DNA from 3 places in the Mesorhizobium sp. M0244 genome. Region 3 is predicted to be linked to each of the others. Evidence: predicted binding sites of a transcription regulator. Region 3 holds the regulator's gene; each other region holds the start of a gene.
What was found. The regulator PhoB, encoded in region 3, activates phosphate uptake and scavenging genes when phosphate is short. The targets are predictions, from matches to a motif close to TGTCATNNANCTGTCAT.
Positions count from the first base shown of each region.

Region 1 (7,808 bases), on a different contig from region 3:
GGTGCGGTTCATCGGCACCAATAACGGCTTCATCCATCCGATGCATATCCATGGTGGACCGTTCGAGGTCGTCGCCCGTGACGGCGAGACGCTTCCCGCATCGGCTCGGTTTCTTGCCGATACGATCAATGTCGGGCCGGGTCAGCGATACGACGTGATCTGGAAGGCGCAGCGTCCGGGCAAATGGCTGATCCACTGCCACATCCCGCATCACACCACGAACAACAATGTCGAGGAGAAGGGCGGTGGCGGGCTCATGGTCGTCATCGACGTCACGTGACCCGCTAGCCGCCTACAAAGGAGCGTCAACGCTCGTGGCCGTGGTTTTCGGCAGCCGCGTGCTCGTGAGGGTGCGGATGGTCGTTCTCTCCACGTTCGGTTGAAAACCGCACGTTCGCCGCAGCCAAGGCTGGCATATACTGGAACAGTTTGTCTTTCAGCGCTGCCGCGATCTTGTTCGCTTCCGACAGCGGCAGAGTTTCGTCTGCGGCAATTGCGATGTCGGCGTGTAATCTATGACCGATCCAGCGCGCTTTGGCATCGACAATATGCGCGCCCGGAACACGCTCGGCGGCATGATGGATTTCCTCAATTACCCTAGGGTCGACGCCGTCCAGCATGCGGGTCAACACCGAGCGAGCCGACTGCCACACGATGCCGAAGATCGCGATCGTGATCAGCAGGCCGACGATCGGGTCAGCCAGCGGAAAACCGAGCCAGACGCCAAACGCACCGAGGACCACGGCAAGGCTGGTAAGGCCCGTCGGTGCGGGCGTGGTAGCCGTCGGCGATCAGCGCCGCGCTGTTGATTTCCCGACCGACCCGAATGCGGAACACCGCGACAGCCTCATTGCCGAGAAACCCGACAATACCCGCCGCGGTCAGCCAGCCGAGATGTGTCACACCTAGCGGATTGAACAGCCTGTCAGTCGCCTGGTAACCGGCGACAATGGCGCTGAACAGGATGATCAGGACGATGATGATCCCGGCCAGATCCTCGACCCGGCCAAGGCCGTAGGTGAAGGTCCGCGATGGCTTGCGCCGGGCCAGCATGAACGCGATCCACAGCGGAATCGCCGTAGTGGCATCCCCGATATTGTGGATCGTATCGGCCAGCAGCGCCACGCTGCCCGACAGCACGACCACGACCATCTGCAATGCCGCCGTGACTGCCAGAATGACGAACGACCATTTTATGGCCCAGATGCCACGATCGGTGGTGGCGATCGTTGCATCGATGACGCCGTGGGTGTGAGCGTGCGAACGGTGATCGCCATGGCTATGGTTATGGGTGGCGGGATCGTGCGAGCCGAAACCAAACCAGTCCAGAATCCGCACTACAATGTCGTTCATAGATACTTCGCCAGCTGCTTGAGCTCCGCCAGCGAATTGCCGCCGGTTTCCGCGCTGTCAGTAAAGGCAATGTTCGATGTGATCGTGGATCAGCTCGCGCTTGGCGCTGCTGATGGCCCTTTCGACGGCATGGAGCTGCTGCGCCAGATCAACGCAAGGGCGATGCGCCTCGATCATGGACAGCACCGCCGCAAGGTGGCCTTGCGCGCGCTTCAGGCGCTTTATGATGGAAGGATGCGAAGCATGGAGGTGATCTGACATGCTTGACGCATATCCTCCGGGGGAGGATATGCGTCAAGCGCTTTTATCAGCCGGTACAACTTCCACAGACACTTCACCTTGAGCATTGCTTGCTCTATGCCTTCCCCATGAAGAAGCTTGCTCGTTTTCTTGGCCTGCTGGTCGTCGCAATAGTCGTTGCGGTGGCGCTTGGCACGCTGCTGCCGCGCCCGCTCTGGCCGGCGGCCGTTGCCGATCCGATCGGCGCAAGCCACCGCATCCTGGTGCTGCAAAATCCGATCCACACCGACATCGCCATCCCGGTCGACGACAATGTGCGCCGGCGCTTCCATTTCCTGGTCGATGCCGGCATTCCGGCCGACATGGCGGAGGTCCGCTACATCGTCTTCGGCTGGGGCGGCCGCGCCTTCTATCTGGAGACGCCGACCTGGTCGGAGCTGAAGGCGGTGCCGGTGCTCAAGGCGCTGACCGTCGACGCCTCGGTGATGCATGTCGACGTTTCCGGCGACATCGCCGAGCTGCATCCCGACGTCGCCGGCTTCGCCATCGGCGATGAGCGCTTTGCGGCGCTGCTCGATTACATTGCAGCAAGCTTCCAGCAGGGACCCAACGGGGCCATGCCGATCGAGAACGCCGCCTATTCCCGCTTCGATCGTTTTTTCGAAGCCAACGGCCATTTCAACGCGCTGGTCGGCTGCAACACCTGGACGGCGGCGGCGTTACGCATAGCCGGGCTGCGCACAGGCTGGTGGAACCCGCTGCCGGCCTCGCTCGGCCTGTCGATGCGGCTTTATGATTGACAGGTGTTCCGGCTGATCAGCGCCGCGATTCTTCGCGCCCCCTCTGTCCTGCCGGACATCTTCCCCACAGGGAGGGAGATTGGCAGCTTCGGCGCTGCGCTTCATCCTGCAACGTTGCAAATTGGCGAAAGCCGAGGTGACGGCCGATTCTCCCCCCAAGTGGGGGAGATGTCCGGCAGGACAGAGAGGGGCGCTGTCCCGCCGGCCTGTCGAGCGTATCATCGCGCGCCACCATCCGGCATCCGCCAGCCATAGAGCCAGTCGAGATCAGCGGTTAGCTTTTCGGACGAGCGCATCGCCAGGAACAGGTTGCGGGCCATCGCCACCGGCCCGGCCGCATGCCAGGCGAGGCGGTTGATGGCGCCGCGGCGGGCGACCTGGGCGACGCGCGGCCGCCGTGCCTGTTCCCAAGCGGCAAGCGCCCCCTCAAGATCGGCTGGCGAAGCGGCAACGAAGCCGGCAAGCGTCGCGGCGTCCTCGATCGCCATCGCCGCGCCCTGTGCGGCAAAGGGCGTCATCGCATGCGCCGCATCGCCGATCAGGGCGATCCCTTCCCGCGTCGTCCACCGCCGCTGCTCGACGGTGTGGATCGGCCATGCCGTCCACGGCGCCGCCTCGCCCGCCAGCCGGACCAGCGCCGGCGCGGTACCGCGCATGGCGCAGGCGAAACTGGCGGGGTTGGCATGCCCCGACCAGCCTTCGGCGATGCGCTCGCCCTTGGTGAAGGCAGCGAGGTTGAAGGCAGTGCCACGTCTGACCGGATAGGCGACCATATGGAAGCCGGGATGGAGGAATGCAGTAACGCAATAGGGCGCGCCGACCGCTGCAAAGGCTTGCCCAGCAGGGCTGCCGGCACCCACGGTGGCGCGCCAGGCAAGCTCGCCCGAGAAGCGGCTTCTGACAAAATCGGCCTCCTTGCGGGCCAGCTTTTCTCGCACCGACGACCAGACGCCATCGGCGCCGATCAGCAAGAATGCCGCGGTTTCGACGGTCGTGCCGGCGCTCTCGATCGTCGCCGTGATGCCATGCGGTCCGGTGGCGGCACTGCCGACGCGGGCACCGGTGACAAGCTCGATCTCAGGCCGCTCGGCTGCTCGCTGCATCAGCGCGGCTTGCAGATCGGCACGGTGGGCGACGAGATAGGGCGCCCCCCAGCGCGTTTCGGCGGCGTGGCCAAGCGGTACGCGCGCCAGCTCGCGCAGCGTGGCGGCATCCTTGAGTACGACCGCCTCGGGCCGCACCGCATTGGGCATCAGCCGATCGAGTACGCCGAGTTGTCGAAGAATGCGCGTCGCGTTGGGCGAAAGCTGGATGCCGGCGCCGACAGCCTCGAGGTGCTGCGCTTGTTCGAACAATTTTACCGAATAGCCGCGCTCGGCGAAGGCCAATGCCGCGGTCAGCCCGGCGACGCCCGCCCCGGCGATGACCACCTGCCGGGACTGCGTTTCTCGCATCAGGCTTGTCGCGGAAGAATCAGGCGGCCTGGTCGATATAGAGGCAGCCCGGCGGCTGCGTTTCCAATGCCTTCAGCTTCGGCGAATAGCGATAGAGCGTCGAGCAATAGGGGCAGACTTTTTCATTGTCGTCGCCCATGTCGAGAAACACATGCGGATGGTCGAAAGGTGGGTTGGCGCCGGTGCACATGAATTCCTTGACGCCGATGTCGATCGCCGGATAGCCCGCATCGTTCTGGAAATGGGGAATGGAACCGCCTGCCATCGTCGTCTCCTGATCTTGTCGATTGCATCTGGATTATAACCCGTCTCTTTGCAAGATCGATGAAATGAAACTGTCGCAAAAGCCTGTCAGAGGATAAGTTAAGCCGGTTAACGCCGTAATCGGCGGACGGGTGTGGGAAGAGCAGGAATCATGAACGAACTGAAGCCGGTCCAGAACGAATTCATCACCGTCGAGGTGGCGAGCCCCGAAGGCGGCAATCCCGACCGCTTCGTCAATCGCGAGTTTTCCTGGCTGCAATTCAATCGGCGCGTGCTTGAGGAATCGCTGAACGCCAATCATCCGCTGCTCGAGCGCGTTCGCTTCCTGTCGATATCGGCCGCCAACCTCGACGAGTTCTTCATGGTCCGCGTCGCCGGTCTTGCCGGCCAGGTGCGAGAAGGCATAGTGCTGAAGAGCCCGGACGGCCGCACCCCCGAACAGCAGCTCGAACAATTGCTGCGCGAGGTCGAACGTCTGCAGGAGGACCAGCAGAACAGTCTTTCGGCGCTGATGCTGCTGCTCAACAAGGAAGGCATCGAGAGCATCACCCGTGATGCGCTGACCAAGGACGAGAAGGTCTGGCTCGAGGACCATTTCCAGGAGCAGGTGTTTCCGGTCCTGACGCCGCTGTCGATCGACCCGGCGCATCCGTTTCCGTTCATTCCCAATCTCGGTTTCTCGATGGCGTTGCAATTGCGCCATCGCAAGAACGGCGAGGAAATGAGCGCGCTTTTGCGCCTGCCGGTGGCGCTGAGGCGCTTCATCCGCTTGCCGGATCGCAAGCACCATGTCCGCTTCATCCCGCTCGAAGAGGCGGTCAGTCTCTACATCGGCAAGCTGTTCCCCGGCTATGAGGTCAAGGGCTCCGGTACGTTCCGCATCATCCGCGACAGCGATATCGAGGTCGAGGAAGAATCCGAGGACCTGGTGCGGCTGTTCGAGACGGCACTGAAGCGGCGGCGCCGCGGCTCGGTCATCCGGATCGAATTCGACCGGCTGATGCCGCCCGAGCTGCGCGACTTCGTCGCCGGCGAGCTTGGCGTCTCGGCAAGCCGCATCAGCGTGCTCACCGGTCCGCTGGCGCTCAGCCAGATTTCGGAGATCGTCGCCGTCGCCCGCGACGATCTGAAATTCACGCCCTACAACCCGCGCTTCCCCGAGCGCATCCGCGAGCATGGCGGCGATTGTTTTGCCGCGATCCGCGAGAAGGACATCATCGTCCACCACCCCTACGAATCCTTCGACGTGGTGGTGCAGTTCCTGCGCCAGGCGATGGCCGACCCGGAAGTGGTGGCAATCAAGCAGACGCTCTACCGCACCTCCAACGACAGCCCGATCGTGCGCGCTTTGGTCGACGCCGCCGAGGCCGGCAAGTCGGTGACGGCGCTGGTCGAGCTCAAGGCGCGTTTCGACGAAGAAGCCAACATCCGCTGGGCCCGCGACCTCGAGCGCGCCGGCGTCCAGGTCGTCTTCGGCTTCCTCGAGCTGAAGACCCACGCGAAAATGTCGCTGGTGGTGCGGCGCGAGGATGGCAGGCTACGCAATTACGTGCATCTCGGCACCGGCAACTACCACCCTGTCACCGCGCGCATCTACACCGACCTGTCCTTCTTCACCACCGCCCCGACGATCGCGCGCGATGTCGCCCAGCTGTTCAACTTCATCACCGGCTATGCCGAGCCGGCCGAGCAGATGCGGCTGGCCATCTCGCCGTTTACGCTGCGCGACCGCATCCTCAAGCACATTTCGGACGAGATCAGTCACGCGCTGGAGAGCAGGCCGGCCCGCATCTGGATGAAGATGAACGCCTTGGTCGACCCGATCATCATCGATGCTCTCTATGATGCCAGCCGCGCCGGCGTCGAGATCGATCTCGTCGTGCGCGGCATCTGCTGCCTGAGGCCGCAGGTGCCCGGCCTGTCGGAGAACATCAGGGTGAAGTCGATCGTCGGCCGCTTCCTCGAGCACAGCCGCATCTATTGCTTCGGCAACGGCCACGGCCTGCCCTCGGACGGGGCGATCGTCTACATCTCCTCAGCCGACCTGATGCCGCGCAATCTCGACCGCCGCGTCGAGACCATGGTGCCGATCACCAATCCAACTGTGCATGAACAGGTGCTCGGCCAGATCATGCTCGGCAACATCATGGACAACCAGCAAAGTTTCGACGTATTGGCTGACGGAACTTCCCGGCGCGTTGTGCTGGAGGAGGGCGAGGAACCGTTCAACGCGCAGGAATATTTCATGACCAATCCGAGCCTGTCCGGACGGGGCGATGCGTTGAAGTCGCATGCGCCCAAGCGCATCGCGCAGTTCAAGCGCCGCAAGAAACAGAACGCAGCGACGGGCTGATGATTTCAGCATCCCAGGGCCGGCTTCAGGACCGCCGACCGCTGTCCATCATCGATATCGGGTCGAACTCGATCCGTCTTGTCATCTATGAGGGGCTGGCGCGCTCGCCGACCTTGCTGTTCAACGAAAAGATGCTGGCCGGCCTCGGCCGAGGCATCGTTTCGACCGGAAAGCTCGATCCCGAGGCGGTGACGCGCTCCATGGAAGAGTTCCGCCGCTTCCGCGCGCTGTCCGACCAGGCCGGCGCCGAGCGCATGTATGTGCTGGCGACCGCCGCCGCTCGTGAGGCGGTCAACGGCCCCGACTTCATCCACCGCGCCGAGGATGTGCTCAAGACCGAGATCCAGGTACTGAGCGGCCGCGAGGAAGCCCATTATTCGGCGCTCGGCGTCATCTCCGGTTTCCACCCGGCCAACGGCATTGCCGGCGATCTTGGCGGCGGCAGCCTCGAACTGATCGACATCGACGGTGAGACGATCGGTGACGGCATCACGCTGCCGTTGGGCGGCCTGCGCCTGCAGGACATGGCGAAGAACTCGCTGGCCCAGGCGGCAAAGATCACGCGCGAGCAACTGGCGCGGGCGAAATTGCTGAAAGCCGGGCAGGGCAGGGCCTTCTACACGGTTGGCGGCACCTGGCGAAACCTCGCCCGACTGCACATGGAAATGACCAACTACCCGCTCGGCGTCATGCATCATTACGAGATCGGCATCGAAAGCGCCGCGAACTTCCTCCGGCAGGTCGCGAAAGCAGAGATCGATAAGGTCAAGGGCATCGAGGGCATCTCCAAGAACCGCCGCTCGCTGCTGCCCTATGGCGCCATCGTGCTGCAGGAGATCATGGCGGCGATGCAGCCGTCGAAGATCATCGTCTCGGCGCTGGGCGTGCGCGAGGGCTTTCTCTACTCGCTGCTCGACAAGGCCGAGCAGAAGGCCGATCCACTGATCTCGGCGGCCGAAGAGCTTGCCCGCCTGCGCTCGCGCTCGGTCGACCACGCGCATGAGCTTGTCGAATGGACCGGCAAGGCCTTCGCTGCCTTCGGCATCAACGAAACCAGGGATGAGGCGCGCTACCGCCACGCCGCCTGCCTGCTCGCCGATATCGGCTGGCGCGCCCATCCCGAATATCGCGGCAAGCAATCGCTCAACATCATCGCCCACGCCTCGTTCATTGGCGTCGACCATCCCGGCCGCGCCTTCCTGGCGCTTGTCAGCCTGTTTCGCCACGAGGGCGTGTTCAATGAAGCCGCTCCGGAAATCCGCGGACTGGCGACACCGCGCTATCTCGAGCGCGCCCGTGTGCTGGCCGCGCTGCTGCGCGTCGTCTATTTGCTGACCGCGGCAA
Region 1 is NZ_JAMYSE010000049.1:22,043-29,850, forward strand. It holds gene NKJ08_RS24515 (multicopper oxidase domain-containing protein) at 1-280, shown strand, start outside; gene NKJ08_RS39085 (cation transporter dimerization domain-containing protein) at 306-743, opposite strand; gene NKJ08_RS24520 (cation diffusion facilitator family transporter) at 697-1,353, opposite strand; partial or broken gene NKJ08_RS24525 (metal-sensing transcriptional repressor) at 1,350-1,614, opposite strand; gene NKJ08_RS24530 (TIGR02117 family protein) at 1,722-2,393, shown strand; gene NKJ08_RS24535 (FAD-dependent monooxygenase) at 2,612-3,847, opposite strand; gene NKJ08_RS24540 (zinc-finger domain-containing protein) at 3,867-4,112, opposite strand; gene NKJ08_RS24545 (RNA degradosome polyphosphate kinase) at 4,263-6,464, shown strand; gene ppx (exopolyphosphatase) at 6,464-7,808, shown strand, end outside.
Region 1: the regulator PhoB is predicted to act here: its motif matches at 4,173-4,189, upstream of NKJ08_RS24545 (RNA degradosome polyphosphate kinase).

Region 2 (7,808 bases), on a different contig from region 3:
TGCGCGTAGAGTTTGCGGTCGAACGAGATCGACGCGTTGATCGCTTCCATGATTGCGGCCGGACCCGAGGCAAAACGTCCGCCCCACATCTGATTGCTGGCCTTCTTGTCGCTCATCGCTATAACCCGTGCTCCGGAGCAGTTTTTGAAAAATGGCAGACGGCAATAGATTTTTCCCGGCTTTGCGTCTCATCCTCGCCGCTTTGGTTGCGGGCGTGCTGGCCGGCGCGGTCGCGGTATATGTCAGGGAAAGCGGTTCTGGCAACAACGCGCCCGCGCAAGTGGCTGTCGGCGGCGGCAAGGACGACCTTGCCTGCGCTGCCAAGACCGACCGTGCCAAGAAAATTGCCGCCGCTGCTACCGGCCAGGTTGCCGCGCTTTTGCCGGCGGATCCGCCGCTATCGCTGAAAAGCCTGGCCTTCAACGGCCCCGACGGCAAGCCGACGACGATCGCCGACCATGCCGGCAAAACGGTGCTGCTCAATCTGTGGGCGACATGGTGCGCACCTTGCCGCGCCGAAATGCCGGCGCTCGATGCGCTGCAGAAGGAGATGGGCAGCGATGCGTTTCAGGTTGTTGCTGTCAACGTCGATGCCGGCGACGATACCAAGCCGAAGAAGTTCCTCGAGGACACCGGCGTCAAGGCGCTCGGCTATTATCGCGATGCGACGATGGCGCTGTTCAACGACGTCAAGACGCGCGGCCTGGCGCTGGGCCTGCCGGTCACCATGCTGATCGACGCGGAAGGCTGCCTGATCGCGCACATGAACGGTCCGGCCGAATGGTCCGGGCCGGACGCCCGGCGGCTCGTCGAGACGGCGCTTCAGCCGGGATAGGCTCAGACCGTGCGCAGGCGCGGCTTCAGCACGGCAATGCTTGCATCGCGTCGGCTGGCGGTGCGGATTGCCGGAGCTGTCACGCCGGTCAGGTCGCCGAATGTCTCGATCGGAGCCGGCTTGCCGAGATGATAGCCTTGCCCGATCTCGCAACCCTCGGCGTCCAGGAACTGCAATTCGCCCGGCGTCTCGATGCCCTCCGCCAGGACCGGCAGGCCGAGACCGCGTCCAAGCCCCAGCACGGCGCGGACGATCGCCGCGAACTGGCCGTTCTTGTCGACCGATTTGATGAACGACCCGTCGATCTTGATCTTGTCGAAGGGAAACGCGCTAAGGTTGGATAGCGAAGAGTAGCCGGTGCCAAAATCGTCCATCGCCACATGCACGCCAAGCGCCTTGACCTGCCTCAAGGTTGCCAGCGCGCGCGGCATGTCCTTCACCAGGGCCGTTTCGGTGATCTCCAGTTCGAGCCTGATGGGTGCCAGGCCGGATCTCGCCAGGGCGTCGTGCACCTTGCGGCTGAAGTTCGGATTGTGAAGCTGCACGGCGGAGACGTTGACGGCGACCATCAGCGGGTTTGTCCAGCGAACAGCATCGTTACAAGCCGTCGTCAGCACCCAGTCGCCGATCTGGGCGATGGCGCCGCTGTCCTCGGCCATGGGGATGAAAACGGCCGGGGAAATATCACCCCGCTCCGGATGCTGCCAACGGACCAGGGCTTCGAAGCCGATCATCTTGCCGCTGCGAATCTCCTTCTGCGGCTGGTAGACGAGGTGGAACTCCTTGCGGGCGATCGCCTGGCGCAATTCATGCTCCATCACGCGCTTGTCGCGGGCCGCGGTGCCCATGGCTACCTCGAAAAACCGGTAAGTGTCCCTGCCCTCGGTCTTGGCGCGATGGAGTGCCGTATCGGCATGGCTGATCAGGCCGGCCTGGTCTTCGGCATCCAGCGGAAAGAAGGCGATGCCGATGCTGGCCGAGACAAGACCGTAGCCGACTGAAACTCTGTTTTCCTCCCGGATCGCAGCCAGCACATCCTCGGCTATGCGACCCGCGGCCAGTGGGTCGGGGAGGTTCGGAGCTATGATGGCAAATTCGTCGCCGCCGAGGCGCGCGAGCATCTGTCCGTGGCGCGGGATGCCGGAAATGCAGTGCGCCAGCTTCTGCAGCATGGCGTCGCCGGCGCTGTGGCCATAGAGGTCGTTGACTTGCTTGAACCGGTCGAGGTCAAGCAGCAGGAGCGCCAGATATCCATCCTTGCCGCTACGATCCATCGATGCGATTTCCGCTTCGAGCCGGGAAGAAAAGCTTCGGCGATTGGCAAGCCCGGTAAGTGGGTCGAAATGTGCGAGGCGGAGGATCTCTTCTTCCGCCTTTTTGCGCTCGCGGACGTCGCGAACGGCAAGCACTGTATGAGGCCTGCCGCAGTACGTGATCTTCCTGGCGATCAGCTCGACAGGAATTCTCGTGCCGTCGCTGCCCCTCAATTTCGCTTCCTGCGCCTGCTCGCCGAAGCCGGATATATCGGCTGTGCTCCGTTCGTCGAAAAGGTCGCCGAGCTGCATCGTGTTCAGGGTGGCTGTCGCCGTGCCCGTCAGTTTCGCCATGCTGTCATTGGCGCTGACGATGCGGGTGCCATCGCAAACGATCAGACCTTCGACAGCGGCATTGGCGAGATCGTGCATGCGATCGGCCTCGAGCTTCTGGCCGCGAAAACGCAGGTCGATCCACAGGGCGGCGCCCGACAGCACAAGGATTACCAGGCTGGCGACTGCTGCGGCAAACGCCTGGGAAACGGGGTCGATTGAATGTTCGGATATTTCAATCGAGGAATCCGGAAAGATCGACACTGCGGCCATCGCGATGAAATGCAAGCTGCAGATCGCCAGCGTCAAAAGCACGGCGCCGCCGAGCGTCGCGAGCGCGGATGGGCGACGCAAGACGACAAGAAGCGCCACTGCCGCGAGCGTCCCGCCGGCCAGAAGCGATATCGCGACAAGGGGCAGGTTCCACACGATCCGGCCTTCCACCTCGAATGCCGCCATGCCGATGTAGTGCATCGTCGCGATGGCGCCACCGAGAATGGCGCCGCCGACGAGGAAATGGTCGATGCCGCGGCGCAAGGTGGCAACCCACATCCCAAGCGCGGTCAGGATGACGGCGGCGGCAAGCGAAAAGGCGGATAATCCCGGATTGTATGCGTTTGGTATTCCCGGCGTAAACGCAGTCATGGCGATGAAATGCGTCGCCCATATGCCGAACCCGGTCGAAGTTGCGGCGATCATCAGCCAGACAAGCCGATTTCGGTAGGTCGATCGGCCGACATGCTTAAGGAGATTAACTGCTGAGAAGCAGGAAATGCCGCAGACGAGGGCGGCAAGTGCGACCAGTCTCAGGTCGTGCTGACTTACAATACAGTTATAGACCGTCAGCATCCTGGGTTCACTCGGTCTGCCAAAAAAACAGGGGAGGTGTGACTGATTAGCCCTTGGAGATTTTAACGAATGGTTAACCCGCGGGTCATGAGGCGGGTCTTTTCGGGGGAAACCAGACAAGTGCATGCCGCTCTGCCGAGAGGGGCGGTGGTGCAGTCCCCTGACGCCGCGCTTTCGGTAGCGAGCGCACTTTAGTCGGAAACGATGTTCATTGATCCGCAACAAAACCGTTGTCCGATTGTCATCAGCGCCACATATTGGCTTTGCGGAAGCGCCCCTTTCGCCAATGACAAACGGGAGATGAAACATGAAGTTCTTCGGCTTCGCGGCCGGTATTGCCGCCACCTTGACCCTGCTTTCCACCACCTCCGCCTTCGCCGTCACGCAGATCAGCTGGTGGCACGCCATGACCGGTGCCAACGCCGAGGTCGTCGACAAGATCTCCAAGGATTTCAACGCCAGCCAGAGCGACTATGAGCTCGTTCCGGTGTTCAAGGGCACCTATCCGGAGACGCTGAATGCGGGCATAGCGGCCTTCCGCGCCGGACAGGCGCCCGATATCCTCCAGGTGTTCGACGTCGGTACCGGCGTGATGATGGCGGCCGAGGGTGCGATCAAACCGGCGGCCGATGTGCTGACCAGTGCTGGGATGACCTTCGACAAGAGCCAGTATCTGCCCGGCATCGTCGGCTATTATTCGAAGCCGGACGGCACCATGCTGTCCTTCCCCTACAACTCCTCCTCGCCGATCCTCTACTACAACAAGGACATCTTCCAGAAGGCCGGCCTCGACGTGAACAGCCCGCCCAAGACCTGGAACGAGGTGTGGGAAGCTGCCAAGAAGATCAAAACGAGCGGCGCCGCCCCTTGCGGCTACACCTCGACCTGGCTGACCTGGATCCATCTGGAGAATTTCGCAGCGTGGAATGACGTGCCTTGGGCTACCCAGCAGAATGGCCTGGCCGGAGGTGATGTCGAACTCAAGATCAATGCGCCGATTTTCGTCAACCACTTCCAGGCGCTCGCTGACTTGGCCAAGGACGGCACATTCAAGTATGGCGGACGCACCTCCGAAGCCAAGCAGATATTCCTCGCCGGCGAATGCGGCATCTTCACCGAATCGTCAGGCGGCCTCGGCGACATCGTCAAGTCCGGCATGAACTATGGCATCGGCCAGCTTCCCTACGATACCGACGCCAAGGGCGCACCACAGAACACCACGCCGGGCGGTGCCAGCCTGTGGGTGTTCGGCAACAAGTCGGACGAGGAATACAAGGGCGTCGCGGCCTTCTTTGCCTATCTGTCCAAGACAGATGTGCAGGAATATCTGCACCAGAAGTCGGGATACCTGCCAGTGACGCTTGCGGCATACGAGGCGACTAAGAAATCAGGCTTCTATGACAAACACCCCGGCCGCGAGACACCCATCCTGCAGATGACGGGCAAGGCGCCGACCGACAACTCGAAGGGCGTGCGCCTGCCGAATCTGCCGCAGGTGCGTGATATCCAGAACGAGGAGCTCGAGAAGATGCTGGCCGGCCAGCAAACCGCTCAGCAGGCGCTCGACAATGCGGTCACGCGCGGCAACGCCGCGATCAAGGAAGCGCTGGAGAACTGACGGGATTATCTCGGTTAGTCGGTTGGAATATCGCCCCCGCGCGCGGGCGGGGGCGATACCTGAATAGCGAGGGAAATCAGCCTGTCTCCACGCGTCGTCTTTCCCAACAAGATCCTGCCCTACCTGCTGGTGGCGCCACAACTCGCCATAACACTGGTTTTCTTCTATTGGCCGGCCGGTCAGGCGCTTTACCAGTCGATGCTCAGGCAAGACCCGTTCGGGCTGAGGAGCCGGTTTGTCTGGTTTGCCAATTTCCGGAAGGTGCTGGCCGATCCGGCCTACCTCAACTCGATCAAGGTCACGGTGGTGTTCTCTCTTGCGACCGCGATCGTTGCCATGGTTGTGGCCCTGCTGCTCGCGGTCATGGCCGAGAAGGCCGTGCGCGGCAAAGGCCTCTACCGCACACTGTTGATATGGCCATATGCCGTGGCGCCGGCGATTGCCGGCATGCTGTGGCTTTTTCTGTTCAATCCTTCGATCGGGTCGTTGGCTTATTTGCTGAGAAGCCTCGGCATCGCGTGGGATCCGCTGCTCAACGGCACCCACGCCATGATCCTGCTGGTGTCGGCGGCTGCCTGGAAGCAGATCAGTTACAATTTCCTGTTCTTCGTTGCCGGCCTGCAGGCGGTGCCGAAAACGCTGATCGAGGCGGCGGCCATGGATGGCGCCGGCGAGACCAAGCGCTTCTGGACTATCGTCTTCCCGCTGCTTGCGCCGACAACCTTTTTCCTGCTGGTCGTCAACACGGTCTATGCCCTGTTCGACACGTTCGGCATCGTTCATGCCGTCACCGGCGGCGGGCCGGGCAAGACGACCGAGACGCTGGTCTACAAGGTCTACAATGACGGCTTCGTCAATCTGATCCTCGGCGATTCGGCGGCGCAGTCGGTCATCCTGATGGCCATCGTCATTGCGCTTACTGCTATCCAGTTCCGCTACGTGGAACGCAAAGTCCATTACGGTTGAGGGCAGCGATGATCGGCCAGTCCCCGCTCCGCACCTTCATCGCCCATGCCGTGCTCATCCTTGGCATATTGATCGTGGCTTTTCCGATCTACTACACCTTCGTTGCCTCGACACACACGCTGCAAACGATCCTCAGGCCGCCGCTGCCGCTCTTGCCCGGCGACCAGCTCTGGAACAACTACAGCGAGGCGCTGTTCGGCGGTATTGGTCGCATCGGCGGTGTCAGCGTCGGCAGACTGCTCCTCAACACCACGATCATGGCGCTCGGCGTTGCGGTGGGAAAGATCTTCATCTCGATCCTGTCGGCCTACGCGATCGTGTTCTTCCGCTTTCCGCTGCGCATGACCTTCTTCTGGTTGATCTTCATCACCTTGATGCTTCCGGTCGAGGTGCGCATCCTGCCGACCTACAAGGTGATGGTCGATCTCGGCATGATCGACACCTATGCCGGCCTGATCATCCCTTTGATCGCTTCGGCCACCGCGACGCTGCTGTTTCGCCAGTTTTTCATGACCATACCGGGCGAATTGGTCGAGGCGGCGTGTGTCGACGGTGCCGGGCCGTGGCGCTTCTTCTTCGATATCCTCCTGCCACTGTCTCGCACCAACATCGCGGCTCTGTTCGTAATCCTCTTCATCTACGGCTGGACGCAGTATCTTTGGCCGCTGCTCGTCACCAACAGTAACGATATGAACACCATCGTCATCGCGCTGAGAAAGATGGTTTCCTTCGCCGATGCTGACACGCAATGGCACCTGGTCATGGTCACGGCAATGCTAGCCATCGTGCCGCCGATCCTGGTGGTCGTGCTGATGCAACGCTGGTTCGTGCGCGGCCTGGTCGAATCCGAAAAGTGAGAAGCCGATGGCGACCGTCGATCTGAAGGACGTGAAGAAGATCTATCCCGGCGGCATCGAAGCCGTGAAGGGCGTTTCCATTGCCATTCCCGACAAGGAGCTTTGTGTTCTGGTCGGCCCCTCGGGCTGCGGCAAGTCTACGCTGCTGAGGATGATCGCCGGGCTGGAGACCATTTCTGCCGGTACAGTCGCCATCGACGGCAAGGTGGTCAACGCCATTGGCCCGACCGAGCGCGACATCGCCATGGTGTTCCAGAACTACGCGCTTTACCCGCATATGAAGGTCTATGACAACATGGCCTATGGCCTGCGCAACCGCGGCACGCCGAAGGACGAGATCGACAGCAGGGTGCGTTCGACCGCCAAGGTGCTGGAGCTTTCGGCGCTTCTCGACCGGCGCCCGCGCGAGCTTTCCGGCGGCCAGCGCCAGCGTGTCGCCATGGGCCGTGCCATCGTGCGCAACCCGAAAGTCTTCCTGTTCGACGAGCCCTTGTCCAACCTCGATGCGAAATTGCGCGGGCAGATGCGCGTCGAGATCAAGAATTTGCAGCGCTCGCTCGGTGTCACCTCGGTTTATGTTACCCACGACCAGCTTGAGGCGATGACGCTGGCCGACATCCTCGTTGTCATGAACGCCGGACTGGTCGAGCAGATCGGCGCGCCGCTCGATGTGTACGAGAAGCCGGCGTCGACCTTCGTCGCTTCCTTCATTGGTGCGCCGCCGATGAATCTCCTGGCGCTGACGGGGGGCTCGTCCGGCTCGGCACTGGCGGACGGTACGATGGTTGGCTTGGCGCCTGGACAAAGCAAGGCGGTGACACTCGGGTTTCGTCCGGAGGATGCCGATATCACTTTCGCGGCAGAGGCGCCGTCCGGCGCGCTTGCGCTGCCGGCGACGGTCGAAGCCGTCGAACCGGTCGGTGCCGAAAGCTTTCTCCACTGCGCGGCAGCCGGCAGCCGCATCGTCGTACGCGTCTCAGGTCGCGCCAGCGCCAGGCCCGGCGACCAATTGCGCGTCGTGGCCAGGTCCGAAAAGCTGCACTGGTTCGATCAGGCGGGCAAACGGGTCGATTGAGGTCGGCCTTGTACAAACCGTT
Region 2 is NZ_JAMYSE010000004.1:16,512-24,319, forward strand. It holds gene argH (argininosuccinate lyase) at 1-116, opposite strand, end outside; gene tlpA (thiol:disulfide interchange protein TlpA) at 152-835, shown strand; gene NKJ08_RS04845 (bifunctional diguanylate cyclase/phosphodiesterase) at 838-3,270, opposite strand; gene ugpB (sn-glycerol-3-phosphate ABC transporter substrate-binding protein UgpB) at 3,578-4,888, shown strand; gene ugpA (sn-glycerol-3-phosphate ABC transporter permease UgpA) at 4,970-5,854, shown strand; gene ugpE (sn-glycerol-3-phosphate ABC transporter permease UgpE) at 5,863-6,711, shown strand; gene NKJ08_RS04865 (sn-glycerol-3-phosphate import ATP-binding protein UgpC) at 6,719-7,786, shown strand; gene NKJ08_RS04870 (ABC transporter ATP-binding protein) at 7,808-7,808, opposite strand, start outside.
Region 2: the regulator PhoB is predicted to act here: its motif matches at 3,499-3,515, upstream of ugpB (sn-glycerol-3-phosphate ABC transporter substrate-binding protein UgpB).

Region 3 (7,808 bases):
GTCGGATCAGTTGCAGACCGGAACAGTGCCCGCCGCCACGCCGGCGCAGACTTCTTCTTTCTTGATCCAGCCGGCGTCGATGACGACGTTGAGGTTGTCCTTGGTGATGGCGACCGGGGTCAGGAACAGCGACTTGACGGTGTTGCCGCCGGGCGTGGTGAAATCCTTAACGCCCGCAACGTCGGTCATCTGCTTGCCGTCGGCCAGTTGCGAGGCGATCTCGGCGGCGTTCTTGCCGAGCTCGCGCGCGTCCTTCCACACCGACACGGTCTGTGTGCCGAGCGCGATGCGGTTCAGCGCGGCGTGGTCGCCGTCCTGGCCCGAGACCGGAACGGATCCGGCCAGCCCTTGCGCCGTCAGCGCGGCGACGACGCCGCCGGCGGTGCCGTCATTGGCGGCGACTACGGCATCGACCTTGTTGTCGTTCGCGGTCAGGAACTGTTCCATGTTCTTCTGGGCGTTGGCCGGCAGCCAGCCGTCGGTATAGGCCTCGCCGACATTCTTGATCTTGCCGCTGTCGATGGCGTCCTTCAGCACTTCCATCGAACCGGCAAACAGGAAATCGGCATTCGGATCGGCGCCCGAGCCCTTGATGAAGACGTAGTTGCCTTCCGGCTTCACCTTGAACACTTCGCGGGCCTGCATGCGGCCGACCTCCTTGTTGTCGAAGGTCAGGTAAAAGACGTCTTTGTTCTCGATCAGCCGGTCGTAGCCGACGACCGGAATACCTTCGTCCAGCGCCTTCTGCACAGCCGGCCCGATCGCCGAGGCGTCCTGCGCCAGGATGATCAGTGCGTTGGCACCCTGCGAGATCAGGCTCTCGACGTCGGTGAGCTGCTTGCCCGGGTTGGACTGTGCATCGGCGGAAATATACTTGTCGCCGGCGGCCTCGATGGCGGCCTTCATTGCGGCTTCGTCGGTCTTCCAGCGCTCCTCCTGGAAATTCGACCACGAAACGCCGATGACCTTGTCCTTAGCCTGCGCCACCGACGCGAGCGTCAGCGTCATGGCGACACCCGCCAGAATGGCGGTCGTGAATTTCTTCATCATATCCTCCCTGCGCCGCGTACGGCGTGACCAATTGGCCCAAAGACCAGCTAGAGGCGTTAATTTTTTCGAGCCTCGAAAAAATACTGACCCGATCTCCGGCTGCTGTCAACATCGATTCTGATGGATTTTGATGACTCTCCGAGTTTTTTCGAGTGTCGGAATAAACGATGACAGCGCCGCCGGCATCTGACACTATTTGCCTGTATCTGACACTATTTGTCGGACATTACCGACGGCTTCCGGTTCATGAGCGGCCGCGGCAACCGGGAGGAAAGCAAAACGATGTCGGTCGGAATCCGCCATGACGATTTGCGCCGGCGCAACCGGGCGATGGTGATCTCGGCGGTGCGCCGGGCCAGCCAGCCGTCGCGTACGGAGATCGCTGCAACCACCGGCCTCAGCCATTCGACCATATCGGCGATCTCCTCCGACCTGATACGGGAAGGCATCCTCGCCGAGAGCAAGGCAAACGAGCCCGTTTCGTTGAAACGCGGTCGTCCGCAGGTCGGCCTCGCCCTCAACCCGGAAGCGGCGGCGGTGCTGACCGTGGTGTTGTCGCTGAATTTCCTGTCGGCCGCCATCATCGACTATGCGGGACAGGTGGTCGTCGAGGAACAGCGCCGGCTGGACACGCTGACCATGCCGCGCGACGAGCTGATCCGCGAATGCATGGCCATCGTCCGGCGCCGGCTGGAAGATCCAGACCTTGACGTCCGCAGTGTCGCCCGCATCGCCCTGGCGATTCAGGGAATTACCGACTCCCCTGCACGCGCCATGCTGTGGTCGCCGATCACGCCGCAGACGGACATCGCCTTTGCCGACATGCTGGAAGACGAATTCGGCATCCCGGCCACGGTGGAGAACGATTGCAATATGATGGCGGTGGCTTTGCGCTGGCGCGATCCGGATCGCTATCGCGACGACTTCATCGCCATCCTGCTTTCGCACGGCATCGGCATGGGGCTGGTGCTGAAGGGCGAGCTGTTCACCGGCACGCATTCCTCGGGCGGCGAGTTTGGCCACATGATCCATCGTCCAGGCGGCGCGCTCTGCCGTTGCGGGCGGCGCGGCTGCATCGAGGCCTATGCAGGCAATTACGCCATCTGGCGCAACGCTACGGGGATGAGCGAAGACAGCAAACCGGTCGCCGACGTCAGCGACGCCGACATGCGCGCGTTGGCGGCCCGGGCCCGCGAGAAGGATGGGCCGGAACGCGAGGCCTACCGCAGGGCCGGCGAAGCGCTGGGTTTCGGTCTCGGCTCGTTGTTCGCGCTGATCGATCCAGCACCGGTCGCGATGGTCGGCGTCAGTGCCGCCGCCTTCGATCTGATCGAGCCGGCCTTGCGCAAGGCCATCGCCCAGACCGCCGGTGGCCAGCATTCGAGCTCGATCTCCTTCGACACCGAGCCGAACGAATTGCCGCTGATCCGCGAAGGCTGCGCGATGCGGGCGTTAAGCTTCGTCGACCAGGAGATTTTCGCGCCGGGCGCGCAAATGAGGCCCGGCATCAGAAAGAACGTAGCCTGACCAGGCAGGTCAATCTTCCCTGATCGCATAGCCGGCACCGCGGATGGTGCGGATGACATCCGGCATGCGGCCGTTATTGACGGCTTTGCGCAGCCGCCCGACATGCACGTCGACGGTGCGTTCGTCGATGTAGATCGTCTCGCCCCAGACATTATCGAGCAACTGGCTGCGCGAGAAGACGCGGCCGGGATGCCGCATCATGAATTCGAGCAGCCGGAATTCGGTCGGCCCGAGCCGGATTTCGCTCTTCTTGCGATAGACCCTGTGCGATTCGCGATCGAGCACGATGTCGCCGACCTTCAGCACGCTGGACAGCACTTCCGGCTTGGCGCGGCGCAGCAGCGCCTTGACCCTGGCCATGAATTCCGGTGTCGAAAACGGTTTGACCAGATAGTCGTCGGCGCCGGTCGAAAGACCGCGCACCCGGTCGCTCTCCTCGCCGCGCGCGGTCAGCATGATGATCGGCAGCCGCTCGGTTTCGGGGCGCACCCGCAACCGTCGGCAGAGCTCGATGCCGGAAACCGCTGGTATCATCCAGTCGAGCACCAGAAGATCGGGCACATTCTCCTGCAAACGGATCTCGGCTTCGTCGCCGCGTGTCACCACCTCGACCTGGTAGCCTTCGGATTCGAGATTGTAGCGGAGCAGCACACCCAACGGCTCCTCGTCCTCCACCACCATTATGCGTGGTGCGATCATCGGCTGGGCACCCCCATCATGTCACCGGTGCGGACATTGTCGTTTCGTCCTGCTTCGGACGATTGACAGGCAATTGCTCGCCGGTCAGCACATAATACGCATTTTCGGCGATGTTGGTGACATGGTCGCCGATCCGCTCCAGATTCTTGGCGCAGAACAGCAGATGCGTGCAAGCGGTGATGTTGCGCGGGTCTTCCATCATGTACGTCAACAGCTCGCGGAACACGGACGTGTATTTGACGTCGATGCGCTCGTCGGCGGCGCGTAGCTTGGCCAGCGCGGCCGCATCGCCGGCAGCATACTCCTCGATGACGCCCTGCACCTGGATGAGCACCAGCTGCGCCATCGCATCGATGGAATGCGATAGGTCGCGCGGCGTGACGCTGAGGCCGACCGCACTCACACGCTTGGCGATATTCTTGGCAAGGTCGCCGATGCGTTCGAGGTCGCCGGCCATGCGGATCGCCCCGACGACATGGCGCAGATCGTGGGCCATCGGCTGGCGCTTGGCGATCAGGGTGATGGCGCGGTCGTCCAGTTCGCGTTGACGCGCATCCATGATGGCGTCGTCCGAAACAACGCGCTGCGCCAGCGCATTGTCGGAATTCAACAGGGCCTTGGTCGCCCCGCCGACCATCGAACCGGCGAGATCGGCCATGTCGCGGATCAGCTTGCTGATCTGCTCGAGATCCTCGTCGAAAGACGCGACTGTATGTTCGGCCATGATATTGTCCTCGTCTGCGTGATCGGCACCGCTCAGCCGAAGCGGCCGGTGATGTAGTCCTGCGTGCGCTTCTCGCGGGGCGACGTGAAGATCTTCTCGGTCCGGTCGAACTCGACCAGCTCACCCAGATACATGAAGGCAGTCTGGCGCGACACGCGCGCCGCCTGCTGCATGTTGTGAGTGACGATGACGATCGTGTAGTCGGCTTGCAATTCGTCGATCAGTTCCTCGATCTTGGCGGTCGACAGCGGGTCGAGGGCCGAGGCCGGTTCGTCGAGCAGAATGACTTCCGGCTTCACTGCCACGGTGCGGGCAATGCAGAGCCGCTGCTGCTGGCCGCCGGAGAGGCTCAAGCCGCTGGCGTTGAGCTTGTCCCTGACCTCGCCCCAAAGCGCGGCACGCTTCAACGCCTGTTCGACGCGGCCGTCCATCTCGGACTTGCCGAGATTCTCGTAGAGCCTGACGCCGAAGGCGATGTTCTCGTAGATCGACATGGGGAACGGCGTCGGCTTCTGGAACACCATGCCGATCTTGGTCCTGAGCAGGTTGAGATCCTGCGACCGGTCGAGAATGTTCTTGCCGTCGAGCAGGACCTGGCCCTCGGCTGTCTGTTTCGGGTAGAGCTCGTAGATGCGGTTGAAGACGCGCAGCAGCGTCGACTTCCCGCAGCCCGAAGGCCCGATGAAGGCCGTGACACTGCGCTCGGGCAGCGACAGGCTGATGTCCTTCAGCGCCTTGCTCTGGCCGTAGTAGAAGTTGAGGTTCTTGACCTCGATCTTCGTCTTCTCGGCGACCGTTTCGGTCATCGTCATGTCCGGGGACAACATCTGTGTCATCTGTCCTCTCTGCGTCCGGTAAGGCTGCGGGCGAGGATGCTCAAGCCCAGAACCGTCAGGGTGATTATGAGTGCGCCGGTCCACGCCAGCTGCTGCCATTCCTCGTAAGGGCTGAGAGCGAACTGGAAGATGGTCACCGGCAGGCTGGCCATCGGCGCGTTGATATTGCTGCTCCAGAACTGGTTGTTGAGCGCGGTGAAGAGCAGCGGCGCCGTCTCGCCGGAAATGCGTGCTATCGACAGCAATATGCCGGTGACGATGCCGGACAATGCGGCGCGGTAGGCGACCGAACGGATCACCACCCAGCGCGGCGCGCCGATCGCGGCGCCGGCTTCACGCAACGCGTTCGGCACCAGGTTGAGCATGTCTTCAGTAGTGCGCACGACCACCGGAATGACCAGGATGGCAAGCGCAACGGCGCCGGCAATCGCCGAGAAATGCCCCATTGGCCGCACCATCAATTCATAGACGAACAAGCCGATGATGATCGACGGCGCCGACAACAGGATGTCGTTGATGAAGCGGACGACGGTGGTGATGCGCGAAAAGCGTCCATACTCGGCCATGTAGGTGCCGGCCAGAACGCCGATTGGCGTGCCAACGATAACGGCGATGACCGTCATGACCAGGCTGCCGGCGATGGCGTTGAGCAGGCCGCCAGCTTCGCCCGGTGGTGGCGTCATCTCGGTGAAGACCGCGAGCGAAAGCCCGGCTGTGCCCTTATAGACCAACGCGCCGAGAATGAGCGCCAGCCAGGCAAGCCCGATGCCGGCGGCGACGACGCAAAGCGTCATCATCACCGAATTCCTGGCTTTGCGGCGGCTGTGGAGCGATGAGGATGTCGACATCGGTCAGGCTCCCGTACGGGCGTCGATCCGCATCAGCATATAGCGGGCGGCGGCAAGGATCAGGAAGGTGATGACAAACAGGATCAGGCCGAGCGAAACCAGCGAAGAGGTGTAGAGGTCGCCGTCGGCCTCGGTGAATTCGTTGGCGATGGTCGCCGAGATGGTCGTGCCCGGAGCGAACAGGGAGGCGCTGATGCGGTGGGCGTTGCCGATAACGAAGGTCACCGCCATGGTTTCGCCGAGCGCGCGGCCGAGGCCAAGCATGACGCCGCCCATGATGCCGATGCGGGTATAGGGAATGACCACGCGCCGGGTCACTTCCCATGTCGTGCAGCCGATGCCATAGGCCGATTCCTTCAACACCGCCGGCACCGTATCGAAGACGTCCTTGGTGATCGAGGTGATGAAGGGCAGCACCATGATGGCAAGGATCAGCGCGGAGGTCAGAAGGCCGATGCCGTAGGGAGGGCCGGCGAAAAGGCTGGATAGTCCCGGCACACCATGGAAGAGGTTGATGACGAAGGGCTGTATCGTCGTCTGCAGGAACGGCGCGAACACGAACAGGCCCCAGATGCCATAGATGATCGAGGGAATGCCGGCCAAGAGCTCGACCGCTATGCCGATGGGGCGCCTCAGCGGACGCGGGCAGAGTTCGGTGAGAAAGACCGCAATGCCGATGCCGATCGGCACCGCGATCAGGATGGCGATGGCCGCCGTGACGATGGTGCCGTAGATCGGCGCCAGCGCGCCAAATTTTTCCGTGACCGGATTCCAGCTTTCGGTCGTCAGGAAAGAGAAGCCGAAGGCCGACAGCGCCTGCCACGAGCCGGCAAACAGCGACATCGCGACACCGCCGAGGATGACCAGCACAAGAATTGCAGAAGCGCGGGTGAGTCCGCGGAATATGGCATCTGTGAGCGCGAAGCGCCGCACCGTAGCTTCCCTGGCCCGGGCTGCTGCAGATGATGGCATGGCATCGGAAGCGATGGTCATTGGGTCCTCGCGATTGAAGGCAACAGGGAGGGCGCCGTCGACGCCCTCCCTGGAGGAGATTACATAGCCGAGTAGAGCGGCTTGCCGTCGCTGCCGACGACTTCCTTGGCCCACATGGCCTTGACGCTCTCGACCACCTTGTCAGGCATCGGAACGTAGTCCAGCTCGCCGGCCATCTCATCGCCCTTGTCATATGCCCAGGCGAAGAATTTGAGCGCTTCGCCGGTGGTCGCGGCATCGTCCGGCTTTTTGTACAGGAGGATCCACGTCGCCGCCGTCATCGGCCAGGACTCGGCGCCCGACTGGTTGGCGAGGATCACGCCATAGCCTGGCTTCGAGCTCCAGTCGGCGTTGGCTGCGGCCGCCGAGAACGCCACTGCGGTCGGCTCAACCTTCTTGCCGTCCTTGTTGATCAGATCGGTGTAGGTGAGCTTGTTCTGCTTGGCGTAGGCGTATTCGACATAACCGATCGCGCCGCCGGTCTGGGAGACGTTGTTGGCAACGCCCTCATTGCCCTTGGCGCCGATACCGACGGGCCATTCCACTGCCTTGTCGACGCCGACCTTGTCCTTCCAGTCCGCACTGACGTCGCCAAGATAGTATGTGAAGTTGAACGTGGTGCCCGAACCGTCGGAACGGTGAACGACCGCGATCGCCTGCGAAGGCAGCTTGACGTCGGGATTGAGCTTCTTGATCGCCTCGTCGTCCCACTGCGTGATCTTGCCGAGGAAGATGTCGGCCAGCGTCGCTCCGTCGAAAACCAGCTCGCCCGGCTTGACGCCTTCCAGATTGACGACGGGAACGATGCCGCCCATCACCATCGGAAACTGGGCCAGTCCGGACGATTCAAGCTCGTCGCCGCTGAGCGGCGCATCCGAAGCGCCGAAGGTAACCGTCTTGGCTTTGATCTGCTTGATGCCGCCGCCGGAACCGATCGACTGGTAGTTAAGGCCAATGCCGGTGTCTTTCTTGTAGGTGTCGGCCCACTTCGCATAGATCGGGTAGGGGAAGGTGGCGCCGGCGCCGGAGATGTCCGCGGCGAGCGCGGCGGACAGGGTGAGGGTGGTCGTCGCCGCAGCCATTGCAATCGCAACGGCCGCCGAGCGGATGAAATGTCTCATGTGGCCTGCT
Region 3 is NZ_JAMYSE010000002.1:127,925-135,732, reverse strand. It holds gene xylF (D-xylose ABC transporter substrate-binding protein) at 7-1,047, opposite strand; gene NKJ08_RS02960 (ROK family protein) at 1,333-2,577, shown strand; gene phoB (phosphate regulon transcriptional regulator PhoB) at 2,587-3,276, opposite strand; gene phoU (phosphate signaling complex protein PhoU) at 3,293-4,000, opposite strand; gene pstB (phosphate ABC transporter ATP-binding protein PstB) at 4,033-4,836, opposite strand; gene pstA (phosphate ABC transporter permease PstA) at 4,833-5,684, opposite strand; gene pstC (phosphate ABC transporter permease subunit PstC) at 5,688-6,656, opposite strand; gene pstS (phosphate ABC transporter substrate-binding protein PstS) at 6,737-7,798, opposite strand.